Regions from separate parts of the Paenibacillus sp. S29 genome, predicted to be linked through region 4. Evidence: riboswitches for the same ligand, from Rfam matches in the RefSeq annotation. Region 4 holds a riboswitch; each other region holds the start of a gene.

Region 1 (3,210 bases), on a different contig from region 4:
CCACATGAATTTGCAGTTTACTCTTCGCTGAGGATTCAGGCAGATCGACCCGAAAGGTTTCGTAAGGGTAACTCTTTTTCCATGTACGGTCGTACTGTTGAAGCAGTTTTTCTCTAGATAAATAACCGTACAAATCTGTTTCGGCCTGATAGGTCACGACAGGCTCCTCAGGCTGTGATTCAGTATAGCCCAGCTCGGAGCGGGCGAAGTCCAATGCGTGTATGACCGCTTCTTGTTTGCTGATGACCTTTGCGTTCATTACTGATTCTGGACTCGGATTGCTAAGCGAGGGAATAAGCAATTGAAAGATAAAAAAGCAAATCAGGCCAATCCCGCCCAGCAAGCCTAATTTTTTGAAGTTGGCCGTGAGCACGACCGGTTTCCCGATAGGATTCATGAGTTTCCTCCTTAATCTGTAAATAAGAACATCCATTAAAGATATCATACTGCACAGGTTCCCGCCAACAGACCAACGATATTCATGAAAATAGAGCGAAAGCACTTTAAAGTTTCAATAAAATTAGATAAGCTGCGATTAAACGATGCCCATTCGCAAAATAAAGCCAATTTCACGTTTTTTCGGCGAAATCGGTTTTGTGATCTGGATATAGAAGGATTATAATCTTGAGGCAATGCCTATGAAATACATAGGTAATGATATACAGTTGAGCCGAATTTCTATGGGAAAACGGGGGAACCATGTTACTGGGGTGAATTTTACAACCGATCCTGCTGGATCGGAAGTGTAAATAGGGCATACTGTGCTGCCCGAATCCGTCAGCTAACCTCGTAGGCTATGAGCAGGAACCAAGTCAGGCACTCGGTTTTCCGGTGTCTTTTTTTGTGCGTATAAAAGTGTTTGGATTGGTTAGACCGCTGCGGGTGCAGATTATTCTTCCGATTGCTGTTATCCCCGGATTTTTTTATTGTATACCCCCTTTAATGGTTAAAATCCGGAGATAAAGGCAAACGCTTCGCTTCTTCAGAACAATTCTGCCCCTTTCGCTACTGCCCGCCAATAGCACAGGGGGCCGAGTAGTGCTTGACATGCATTCTTCCTGTATTCAGGGAATGCTAATTATAGTTAACTAAGGTTTGGAAAAATCAAAAAATTCAGGGGCAACGACGATCGAAAGATCAAATGGAACGCGTAGCGAGCTTACACCGTATTAAATCACTGATTTTTAGTTTTAAGGATTAGGAGAGAAGTGATGAATAGATGAATCCCAATGCAAGCTGGCTTCGGCTTTCTCCACCGCAGATATTCGTTGCGGGCTTTGCCATTATCATTCTAATAGGTAGCTTATTGTTAATGCTGCCGATCTCCAATACAACAGGAAAGCCACTTGCGTTTATAGACGCTTTGTTTACTGCCGCGTCCGCGACGTGTGTAACAGGGCTTGTCGTTAAGGATACAGGGACCTTTTTCACAACCTTTGGTCAAGTCGTCATCGCTGCACTCATTCAGATTGGCGGTCTCGGCTTTATGACTATGGCTACCTTGATCGCGCTGGTGTTCAAACGTCGGATTTCCTTGCGGGAGCGCCTCATTTTGCAGGAAGCGATGAATCAGACTTCTGTAGAGGGAATTGTCGGGTTAATCCGTAAGGTATTGCTGTACTCACTGGTTATTGAAGGCGTATGCGCTACGATATTCTCGGTTCGCTGGTCCTTTGATATGCCCGTAGGCAGGGCGATTTATTTTGGAATCTGGCATGCCATCTCCATGTTTAACAATGCTGGTTTTGATTTATTCGGTGAATTTCGCAGCTTGACAGGTTATGTATATGATCCGATTGTTAATTTTACCGCAATGTTTCTAATTATTTCTGGCGGCATTGGTTTTGTAGTGATGTCAGACCTGGCAGAATATCGCAAGCGCAAGAGACTGTCCTTGCATACCAAGGTGGTACTCAGCATGACGGGCGCTATGATTGTAGTCGGCACGCTCGTGATTTTTGTATTTGAGTTTACGAATCCAAAGACTCTTGGCTCGCTTGATTGGGGTGGTAAGCTACTGGGATCTTTATTCCAGTCCGTTACCCCCCGTACCGCAGGTGCCAATACGCTGGACATCGCAGGCTTGCGGCAGGCTACGCAGTTTTTTATCATCATACTCATGTTTATTGGGGCTTCCCCTGGTTCCACTGGAGGCGGGATTAAGACAACAACATTCGCCCTGCTCATTGGAGCAGTGATTTCGATGCTGCGGGGGCGGGAAGATATTGTACTGTTCAAGTACCGACTTGCGCAGGGACGAATTTACAAGGCTTTGACCATTACACTGCTGGGGTTGCTGTTCGTGATCGGGGTGACCATGATTTTGTCGGCAACCGAAGATCATCATTTTCTGATGATCTTGTTTGAGACGGTGTCTGCGTTTGGTACGGTGGGGCTGTCGATGGGGCTTACACCTGATTTGACAGTCATAGGCAAGCTGGTGATTACCCTGACGATGTTTGCAGGTAGACTGGGGCCACTCACGCTAGCTTATGCACTGGGGCCGAAAAAGGGTAAAGAATTATATCGTCATCCGGAAGGCAAAATGATTATAGGATAAGGAGTTTTCGAGTAGATATGAAAACGCAGCAGTTTGTAGTTATTGGCTTGGGGCGGTTTGGCTCAAGCCTGGCTTTGCAATTGGTGGATATGGGGTGCGAGGTGCTAGGCATTGACCGGAATGAGGATGTTGTGGACAGTATGAGTGAGATGTTGACACATACTGTCGTGGCGGATGCTACCGATGAAGACTCGTTGCGATCACTGGGCATCCGTAATTTCGATTGTGGCATTGTTGCTATTGGTGATGACATTCAGGTAAGCATCCTCACCGCCATTTTGCTGAAGGAGCTGGGTGTGAAAAAAGTTGTAGCCAAAGCCATATCTGTGCTGCACGGGCGTGCATTAGAAAAGCTCGGTGTGGACCGGATTATTTATCCAGAACGGGATATGGGTATCCGGGTGGCTCACCAGCTAGTCACGCCTAATTTGCTCGATTATTTAGAGTTGTCTAAGGAATACAGTATTGTGGAACTCAATGTACCTGCATGTCTGAATGGCAAAACGCTAGCAGAGCTAAATGCCCGTACCCGCTTTGGTTGTAGCGTCGTGGCGCTTCATACGGCGAACGGTATCCTGATCGCACCGACGGCTATGGATCGGCTAAAAGCAGATGATATTATGGTCATCATCGGTTCGAATGACAATATC
Region 2 (3,210 bases), on a different contig from region 4:
TTGAACAGTATGTATATGACGGCCAGATGGCGGACTTTTCAGTGGATCACATCACAAACCACAAGCTGGAGAATGGATATGAAGCAGTCGTGACGGTCAGCAAAAAAGGGGCGGATTATCCCAAGATCCCTGTCCAATTTACCTTCAAGGATGGTACCACGATATTCAAGGCTTGGGACGGCGCGGGCAAAAGTACAAAGTTTCGGATCAAAAGTACTTATCCCGTTTCCCATGTAACCCTTGATCCCTTATATACCATTGCACTGGAGAACAAGCATATTAACAATAGCCTAAAAGCCGAATTGGACGAAAAGCAACAAACCCGTTGGAGTATAAGTGTAACCAAGCTGTTGGAGACACTGCTTGGAAGTCTGTCATGGTGAGGTGTCTATAGATGCGGACTATTATAAAAGAGGGCTGGGCGCTGGTGCGCATACGTTTCTATATCGTTATCATTTTATTTCTGTATCGACTACTGTGGGGGGTGTTTCTCTATCGGCTGGTGCAGTCTGCCGTTATCCCGCTATTGCTCCGTTATCCTGATCAGGGTCAAAACGAGCTGGGACAGACCTTATTTTGGATGGAGAGTCAGATTGCTCTGATGGACAGCCGGGAAGTACATGTGTATTTGTGGATACTACTAGGGGCGACTGTACTACGCATACTGATCACTCCCTTCATTAGAGCCGGAATATATCAAAGTCTGCATACCGATGCGACTGAACCGCAAAGCCTGTCCTTTTTCAAGGGTATGAAACGCCATGGCATGTCGTCGCTGTTGTATTACACCATCGAGTTGGGACTGCTGCTGCTTCCCGCCTTTTGGGTAGTACCGAGACTCTACCCTATTGTAGCAGGAGCACTTCAATCTTCCTCTTATCTGCTGCATTTATTGCCCTATGTCATTGGATGGATGGCATACGGATGGTTCATTCGGCAGTGCATCCTGTATATGCAACTGGGTACTGTCGGTGGTCACGCCATACTATCGTCCCTGCTCGCCTTCTTTCGCCAGCTCCTCCCAGCTGTCGGTATATCCCTTTTGCTCGGTGCTTGTGTGCTGCTGGTCTTCGGTCTATTTGGCACCGTGGCGATGATTTGGACTGGCATGCTGGCGCTCATTCTCCAGCAATCGTATCATTTTGTTACTAGTCTGGTCAGGCTGTGGCATATCAGTTCGCAGTACAGACTATGGCATACCGATATCTCTAGTAGAAGCTAAGCCCTGCCTTTATGTTTTTTTACTTCATTTCCGTCTGTCGAAAAACCTTGATTCATACTCGCGCAAACGACACATAACTGAATACTGTTAACAAGATCTGTTCCTGGGACATTAGGAGCAGATTTTTTTTGTAACTTTTTGCAATGAAACATTTGCCAAAGTCAGCCGTCTTTGTTACAATAATCGCAGTGAACTGATAGTAACAACTTTGTAATCTTTATTGTAACCTTTATCTCAAAAATAACGTTATTGTGAATACTGCTCTCCAAGGTGCACATCTTAAGTTAAGCCTAATTCCTGGCACCTAGGAAGCGGGGGAACCAGTTTGGGTGAATTGATCTCGCAACAGAGTGGTCATAGGGGAACCTTCTACCGAATCCTTAAGCTAACCTCGCAGGCATTGGAAGGGGTATATTTTTTTTGAAGAAGAAGCTAACGATCGCAGCTATGGGTCTTGCCATTGCCTTTACATCTTTTACATTCGGTGGCGGCAGTGCATATGCAGACTCTAAGATGGACCAGGTCATCCAAGATGCCAAAGGAACGAACTACAGAAGCGGAGGCACTACACTCGAGGGATTCGATTGCTCCGGCTTCACAATGTACGTATACAACAAACTGGGAATTAAACTTCCGCATCAATCAGGATCACAATTCAAAATGGGATCTTCTGTATCCCGCGATGAAATGAGACCTGGGGACCTGGTGTTCTTCAACACCACAGGAAGAGGCATTTCCCATGTAGGTATCTTCGTAGGTGAAGGGAAATTTGCCCACTCCTCGACTTCACGTGGTGTAGTAGTTAGCTCACTGAACGAAAATTATTACGCTAACCGCTATGTCGGTGCAAAAAGAATTATGAGCACAGACGCTTACCATTCTGTAGCTTCAGACATTCCTGATGACGATAACGTAGAATAACTAACGCACAGCAAGCTAACCCTAGCCGCAATTTGATTCTGGCCGGAATCGAATTGCGGTTTTTTATGTCCACAACATCAGCAATTATTATCTTTACTGACGAACTGAGACCTCAAAAGGTTTCAATTGTAGCGAACATCGTCGGTTTTACCGTCACCGCTGGGGGAGCATATGAGCAGTAATTCCTTCTTATTGAATGTATACCCGACTTAGGTATGAAATAAACACGCTTGCCATTCCTCTGCAACTTGTCTACAATCTGTTGTTAATGATTGAAGTACCTGTGTAAAAGGAGGATGGAACACATGCCGGCCTCAATATCCAACTATCGGATCGTACCGATGGACGAGCATCAAGCGGCTGCAATCTGTGAGTGGCACTATGATCCACCTTATAACATATATGGTTGGCTCCCCTGGGAACAAATGAAGGCGCTTGAAGTCGAATTTGGAAGTCCCACGCTTCGCCAAGAGCAATATGTTGCCGTACTGGATGAAGAGAACAAGCTAACAGGATTTGCTCAATATTTTCCTATGATCGGTGTGACCCGGCTAGGTCTTGGAATGCATCCTGACAGGTGCGGACATGGCAAAGGCTCTGATTTTGTCCGTGCCATTGCAGAGGAAGCTCAACGACGCAACCCGAAGAATGAAATTGATCTAGAGGTGCTCACTTGGAATGAGCGCGCTATCCGGGCCTACAAGGCGGCTGGATTTAAGCTTACAGATACCTATGAACGCCAGACTCCTGATGGCAAAAAACCATTTTATTGTATGGTATATCGTCCCGAGCACCCAACCCAGATTCTATGATAAAAGCGCCTTCGGCATACAACCACGATGTTGTATAGCGAAGGCGCTTCTATCATCATACGACAGATCATTACAAGCTCAATGACTGCTGCGCATTTTTTCAAAAGCTTCATTATATTGTTGGGCTTCCTTAATATCCACGGCCATAATACCGCCGTCGTCCCAAGAGGTCAAACGCAGAGTCACGGTCTTATAATCAATCGTAATAAATGGATGATGATTGAATGCTTCAGATATAGCGGCAACTTCATCCAC
Region 3 (3,210 bases), on a different contig from region 4:
CGCTTCTGCCTCGGGTATAAAGGCCTGCTTGCAGCCGGGTACCTTGGAAGCGATAATCTTACGGATGCGCTCCCCTGCATGATCGGGATCGGTTAAAATGATGACCCCCCGCCGCTCCTGCGCCAATGCAATTTTACGCAGCGTCATTTTATTAATGGCGGAGCCGCCAGTTTCTATCGTATCCGCTTCAACAGCGCGGCGAATGGCCACCGTATCATCCCGGCCCTCTACCACGATCACTTCCTTGATCATTTGCGTTTCCCTCCACTGCTACACAGCAAGCTATATTTATCTTTCCCTGCTTTTGAAAACAAAATAAGAAGAGGATATCCTCTTCTTAGCATGGCATAACTATGTTGTTAATACTATCGCATTGCCCTCAACATACACAACCTGTTTTAGTTGATTTCAGGCTTTACCGGTCCGATAACATATACGGTTTTACCGTGCTTACGACCAAATTGGTTGGCTCGGCTCAAACTCTCATAATACACATCGATTTTGTGGCCTTTAATCGCGCCACCGGTATCCTCCGCACGACGGAAGCCCACCCCTTCGATGTACACCCACCAGCCGATTGGAATTATACTCGGATCGACCGCGATGGTGCGTCCTTCCGTGACACGTGCGCCGGATGCAGTACGTGTACCGATACCTGGCTCCTGTGAGGAATACGCCGTCATGGAGACATTTTGTAAAACTTTGCTATATTTAAAATTTACGCCTGCTTTACGGACAGCACTGCCCGAACTAACCGTTGTTGCCTTAACCGCATCATTGGGACCGACGGAAGCAGCAAGAACGACCGGTTTTTTCTTCGTTCCTACCGCAATGACTTTATCCACACGGTTCTGTGCAACTTCCTTGTTAACCAGCTGTTTGGATACCAACTTTCCATCATGATATACCTTTTGAACGTGCTGGACGACCACACCCGATTTGCCGCTTTGAATGACCCGATTATCGCCTTTATAAAGACTCGGATCGGCCGTTTTGATGACCTGATAAGGCACCTGCTTTTTCTGTTCGACCTGCTGTTTCTTCACACGGACGATTTTTATGTCCATGTTAGACGAAACAGAGGCATCCAACGCAGGATAAACTTTATCCGTTGATGATAATTTATAGCCCGAGGTACGAATGGCACCTTCTACTGTATTTTCTGTTGTGTACAGCTTTTTCGTCTCATTGCCTGAAGATACTTTAACCTGATTGGCACGTTTAATGACTACGCGATCGCCATCCTGTATTGCTCCATTTAGCGGCATGGAAACTGTATCATGCGGCTGAAGTGAAATGGAATGCTCGCTCAGCAAATCTTGAAGCTTGGATTCCCGGGTTTCTACCGCAGACGCCTTGCCATCGATGACAAAAAAGACTTGTTTTTTAGATTGCGTGTACATCAGAATTGAAATCATAATCGTTAGCGCGATTAGAAAAATAGCAACCAAAGCAGCCTGGCGCACATTCTCTTGCTTCCAACGCAATACGTAAGACATGCTGGATGAGCGTGACTCATGGGTATCCTTTTTCTGGAAAATGCCCATTTCCTCCGTCCTCCTTACATAGCCCGCCGTCTGGAGTAAGACATAGTTGAGATTTGACGTGACTATAACAGATTTTCTACAAGACAAGCCCAAACTACGACTGTCCTGCACCATGTACCCGTCTTCGCGGCATGCTGTCCTCCCCTGTTTAACCACAGTATGATGACAGATTTTCTTTTATTCACAACAAAAAAAGCCAGAGAAAGAGACTAGAGAGCTCTTTCGTGGCTTCCGGCATGTGTGAATATGCGGGAAAACTCATGCACGAGATGGCTTCTCTCTTGTTACGCTTACGGGGTTAGCTGTCGGGTTCGGACGTAGAGAGTCGCCCTAGCTTGGGTCAACCGCTCATGGCGGTCGCCTTCACATTCACCCCGAAGACCCAGAAAGAAATCGAAATACGGCTCCTCCACCTGTTCAATCCCATCCGGGAAAAGAATTTAGGTCGAGCCGGCTGGCGGAAGAGACGTTCCCTTCTTGCACATACGCCGGACGTACTGTAAGCCATATCGGTTCCCCCGTTCCCTGTAAAAGGGACTCAGCGAGACTGGTTCATGAAATGACTTGTTGATGTTTACATTCAAACAACAATTCACTGAAAAGATGATATCCTGTTTCTATGCATGTTGTAAAGCAGGTTTCAAGTACATTTTTTAAAATATTCGGTTAAAATATTGTAATATTCTCGAGTTTCCTGCAACAAATTCATGATTAGCTTCGTCTATCTCTTTATTTTGATCGATTTCTTCACTTTTTCATTGAATGTCAAATCGTTCCAGGGCATTTCGGGTCGTTATTGACACTAATTCCTCCACTGTAATCCCTTTGATTTGGGCTGCAGCCTCTGCTACCAGTCTCACATGTGCAGACTCATTTCGCTTCCCACGAAACGGATGAGGCGTCAGATAGGGAGCATCAGTTTCAATGAGCAGACGGTCCAGCGGCACCTGTGCGAGCACCTCTTTTGGCTGCTTGGCATTTTTGAACGTTATTGGACCACCGAAGGAAAGGTGAAATCCCATATCCAGCACCATTTTGGCTGTCTCCCAGCTACCCGAAAAGGAGTGCATGACTCCACCAATCTCACTCGCTTTTTCCTCGCGCAAAATCTTAACAATATCTTCATGTGCATCCCGGTTATGAATAACAATGGGCATCTTGAGCTCACGAGCCAGACCAATTTGATTTCGAAACACCCGATGCTGCACATCCTTCGGTGATGTATCCCAATAATAATCCAGACCGATCTCCCCGATGGCTACAACCTTTTTATGACTGCATAACGATGCAATCCATTCTAGATCGCCCTCCTGCATTGTAATAGCATCCTGTGGGTGCCATCCAACTGCCGCATAAATAAAATCATACGTCTCGGCCAATTTCATGGTGGATGGAATGGTCTCACGATTAAATCCGATATTGATCATCCGCGTTACTCCTGATTCGACAGCACGTGCTATAACTTCTTCACGATCTTCGTCAAATTGTGGCGCATCCAAGTGAGTATGAGTGTCGAATAAATCCAAGGTTTACATCTCCTTTTTTTACTTACATTTCTATATAGTTGTCTATTCTTTGACAAAATAATTCCTTATTTCGGCAGGAATCCTGTCTTTTACCGCGTTCAATTTATTCTGGGGAAAATACATATGATATTTCCCTC
Region 4 (3,210 bases):
CATCTTATCAATGAGAGCGATTCGCCAACCGTCATTCTGCTGGATGGCGACATACAGACTTTTGATAGCCATGCCGTCAACGGTTGTAAATTGAGGATACAAATCATCCAGCATGTAATGTTCCAGATCTTGTAGACTGTTCAAATGTCCGTTGCGGAATAGTTTCTCCAGTCCGTTAAAACGGGTGAAGCCACCAACAGGTAGGGAAGGGTCCAACAATAATGCATAGTTCAGCAAACGGTTGCCTTTATGCAGGGCGGTTCGCCTCCTCGAAGTGAATCCTTATGTTATATTATTTCACTCTTTACTTAGGGATAACGAAAAAATTCGAAATGTATGTAATATATTTTTACATTTTAGTAGCCCTTTTGTCAAATTAAATATTATTATCGCTCATATATGTTAGGTAAAATAACATATAAAATAATTATTATATTTGTGTTTACAAATAGTTGATGAGAGAGTATAATAAATCTGTTGCCTCAATACATTATGATTTGCGGTCGTGGTGGAATGGCAGACACGCTATCTTGAGGGGGTAGTGGGCGTACGCCCGTGGAGGTTCGAGTCCTCTCGACCGCATTATATGCAAGACCTAGTTGAAAAAGCATCCTGACACGGTTTACGTGAAGGGATGCTTTTTTTGTTTTAATAACTGTGATAAAGAAGAATATCAGTTTTGCTGCAAAAGCTTCTCTATATCTCCCGCCAGCTTATCTGGAGTGGTTTGCGGTGCATAGCGCTTAAATACGTTACCTTCTCGTGTAATTAAGAATTTAGTAAAATTCCATTTGATCGCTTTGGACCCTAATACCCCCGGAGCTGTTTGGGTCAGGTAGCGAAATAAGGGGTGCGCTTGATCGCCATTGACATCTGTCTTGGCGAACATCGGAAAGGTAACACCATAATTGATCTGGCAAAACTCGGAAATCTCCTCGCTGGAACCTGGCTCTTGTTTGGCGAATTGGTTGCTGGGAAATCCCAAAATTTCGAGCCCCAGTTCATGGTACTGGTCATATAGCTCTTGTAACGCTTTGTATTGGGGGGTTAACCCGCATTTGCTGGCTGTGTTCACAATAAGCAGAACATTCCCTTTATATGTGGATAACGGAATTGGTTTCCCTTGCAGGGTTTGCGCATCATATTCATAAACGGTCATAGTATCTCTCCTTATTCAATATTCAGCAATTAAATTGTAAGCAATTCAAAGTAAGGTTGCAAGTCTGGAAAAGCTGTATTAAGCCTTTAGCCGCTGTAAAATCGTATTTTGTTCAAAACAGTAAATCGCATTGCAAATGGAGCGAATTAAGGTGTTTCTTCTTATAAAAGCGGGTTCAATCGGTGTTTAGCTGGTACATATAGCGTATTTTCTTCTCTTTTTACAAAAAAAGGCCAAAAACGCTCTACCCTACGCCAATATTGACATGCTTGTCATTTTCGAAAAGGGATGAAAAACAGAGATTGAGTGAGCTGTGAGAAGCATAGTTGCGTTGTAAGCGTTATTATTAATCTTCTATGCTCTAAAGGCCGATTTATAACCCCGCAGTTGAGCTTTACAGTCTTCCATGCGCGGGTGTATGATTCAAGACGTAATTTCAAATTAACTTGAATGAAGCAACAACGAAATGTCTATAGCGCTGAATTTTGCAGTTGCAAAAGCGGGGGAACCAATCGAGACTGTACGGCTTGCCGTGTGTCTCATGGGGTGAATTTTCCGGTCAAGTGCCAGAAATAGGGCGACTCTCACGTCCGAATCCGACAGCTAACCTCGTAAGCGTACAGGGAGAGGCAACAAACCGCCGTGTGCAGCCATGGTTTATTTTATCATGGATATGTAAGAAGCCGGAGGAAAGCCTTTTTCCTTCGGCTTCTTTTTGTTGTCTTTTTATACCGGGAGAGGAGCTACTGATGGAAGGTCGGTTAATTATTGTCACTGCACCGAATGAAGCGGGCAGAAGTTTTGTGAAATTGCTTATTTTCAAAAAATTGGCGTTTGCAGTTCTGACGAATAGCGCTCAGGAGGAACGACAGCTCAAAAAAATGGGTGTGGAGCACATTGTCCGCATCAATACCATGCAAGCGGGAAAATGTAATTTTCCAAAAAAAGAAATTGGTAGTGTGTATTTGTTCGAGAACAGCTTGAATCTGACTTGCCGTTTCCTGCAAATATGTCGGCCGCTAACATCGGAATCGATCTATGTTATTACGCACGGCTGTAATCCACAAGGAATTTATCGAGGATTGGGAGCGGACCATGTGATCTACACATTGAACGGAGAGGTGGGTTTTCTGCTGAACGGATAAGCACTTATAACATAGTTGTTTTATGATTTTATGATGAAATAAGAATGGCGATCTGAGGACCGATACGGAGGGTATGAACATGATGGATATATACATGCTGCTCGTCATGGCTGTGAGTTATGGAGTGATACTGCTGTTTGTACGCTGGTGTGATGCGCAGACCTCTAAAGGAGGACGAAGAGGATGATCGTTATACTTGGGCTTACGGCTATTGTGTTTATGTATTTAATCTACGCGCTCCTGAACCCTGAAAAGTTCTAGTCAGCTATAGGGGATAGAGCGGGCGGGAACAACAGATCTGAATATTTAGCATCATAGGTAGCAGGTTTCCGCAAACGTGTGCACACGTTTGGTGCTCTGAAGCAGGTCTGTTGTTCCAAACGCAGGAGCATTTTGAAGGAGGAATAGAGGATGGAGCTGCTTCAAATTGGAATTGTGATCGTCATATTGCTGCTCTTGGTAAAGCCAGTGGGCACCTATATGTATCATGTATTCTCGAATGAACCCAATCGGACGGATCGGATTTTTGGCGGAACAGAAAAGCTGATTTATAAGATAGTAGGATTGAAGAAGCTGGAGAGCATGCGTTGGACTACGTATGTTATGAGTTTCATTGCAACGAATGTCGTGCTTGTGGCGATCAGCTACTTGCTGTTGCGTTTACAGGGAATGCTTCCTGGTAATCCGGCGGGAAACAGTAATATGGAAGCATCACTAGCTTTTAATACGGTAATCAGCTTTATGACGAATACGAATCTCCAACATTATAGTGGAGAAAGCGGGCTTACGTATCTGACACAGATGGCGTTCGTCACGATGATGATGTTCACTTCGGCTGCTTCCGGTTTTGCGGTTGCTGCGGCTTTTATGAGAGGATTGACGCGGCGCGGTGAAGGAATGGGCAAT

The links. Region 4 has a riboswitch for cyclic di-AMP ahead of ACL9RM_RS11925 (hypothetical protein). Riboswitches for the same ligand answer to the same signal wherever they lie in the genome.
Region 1: it holds a riboswitch for cyclic di-AMP, as region 4 does, so the genes downstream of both, ACL9RM_RS14575 (TrkH family potassium uptake protein) here and ACL9RM_RS11925 (hypothetical protein) in region 4, are expected to answer to the same signal.
Region 2: it holds a riboswitch for cyclic di-AMP, as region 4 does, so the genes downstream of both, ACL9RM_RS25655 (C40 family peptidase) here and ACL9RM_RS11925 (hypothetical protein) in region 4, are expected to answer to the same signal.
Region 3: it holds a riboswitch for cyclic di-AMP, as region 4 does, so the genes downstream of both, ACL9RM_RS23185 (3D domain-containing protein) here and ACL9RM_RS11925 (hypothetical protein) in region 4, are expected to answer to the same signal.

What each region holds. Positions count from the first base shown of each region.
Region 1 covers NZ_JBMOUI010000007.1:235,270-238,479, reverse strand. The annotation lists gene ACL9RM_RS14580 (CPBP family intramembrane glutamic endopeptidase) at 1-397, opposite strand, end outside; cyclic di-AMP (ydaO/yuaA leader) riboswitch at 659-811, shown strand; gene ACL9RM_RS14575 (TrkH family potassium uptake protein) at 1,220-2,560, shown strand; gene ACL9RM_RS14570 (potassium channel family protein) at 2,578-3,210, shown strand, end outside.
Region 2 covers NZ_JBMOUI010000026.1:18,705-21,914, reverse strand. The annotation lists gene ACL9RM_RS25665 (M1 family metallopeptidase) at 1-383, shown strand, start outside; gene ACL9RM_RS25660 (hypothetical protein) at 395-1,222, shown strand; cyclic di-AMP (ydaO/yuaA leader) riboswitch at 1,500-1,637, shown strand; gene ACL9RM_RS25655 (C40 family peptidase) at 1,643-2,143, shown strand; gene ACL9RM_RS25650 (GNAT family N-acetyltransferase) at 2,449-2,955, shown strand; gene ACL9RM_RS25645 (4a-hydroxytetrahydrobiopterin dehydratase) at 3,034-3,210, opposite strand, start outside.
Region 3 covers NZ_JBMOUI010000017.1:80,926-84,135, forward strand. The annotation lists gene rnmV (ribonuclease M5) at 1-252, opposite strand, end outside; gene ACL9RM_RS23185 (3D domain-containing protein) at 399-1,547, opposite strand; cyclic di-AMP (ydaO/yuaA leader) riboswitch at 1,819-2,101, opposite strand; gene ACL9RM_RS23190 (TatD family hydrolase) at 2,303-3,073, opposite strand; gene ACL9RM_RS23195 (HD domain-containing protein) at 3,116-3,210, opposite strand, start outside.
Region 4 covers NZ_JBMOUI010000006.1:17,405-20,614, reverse strand. The annotation lists gene ACL9RM_RS11940 (urease accessory protein UreF) at 1-237, opposite strand, end outside; tRNA gene ACL9RM_RS11935 (tRNA-Leu) at 500-582, shown strand; gene ACL9RM_RS11930 (glutathione peroxidase) at 674-1,159, opposite strand; cyclic di-AMP (ydaO/yuaA leader) riboswitch at 1,626-1,793, shown strand; gene ACL9RM_RS11925 (hypothetical protein) at 1,909-2,304, shown strand; gene ACL9RM_RS11920 (potassium-transporting ATPase subunit F) at 2,488-2,565, shown strand; gene kdpA (potassium-transporting ATPase subunit KdpA) at 2,716-3,210, shown strand, end outside.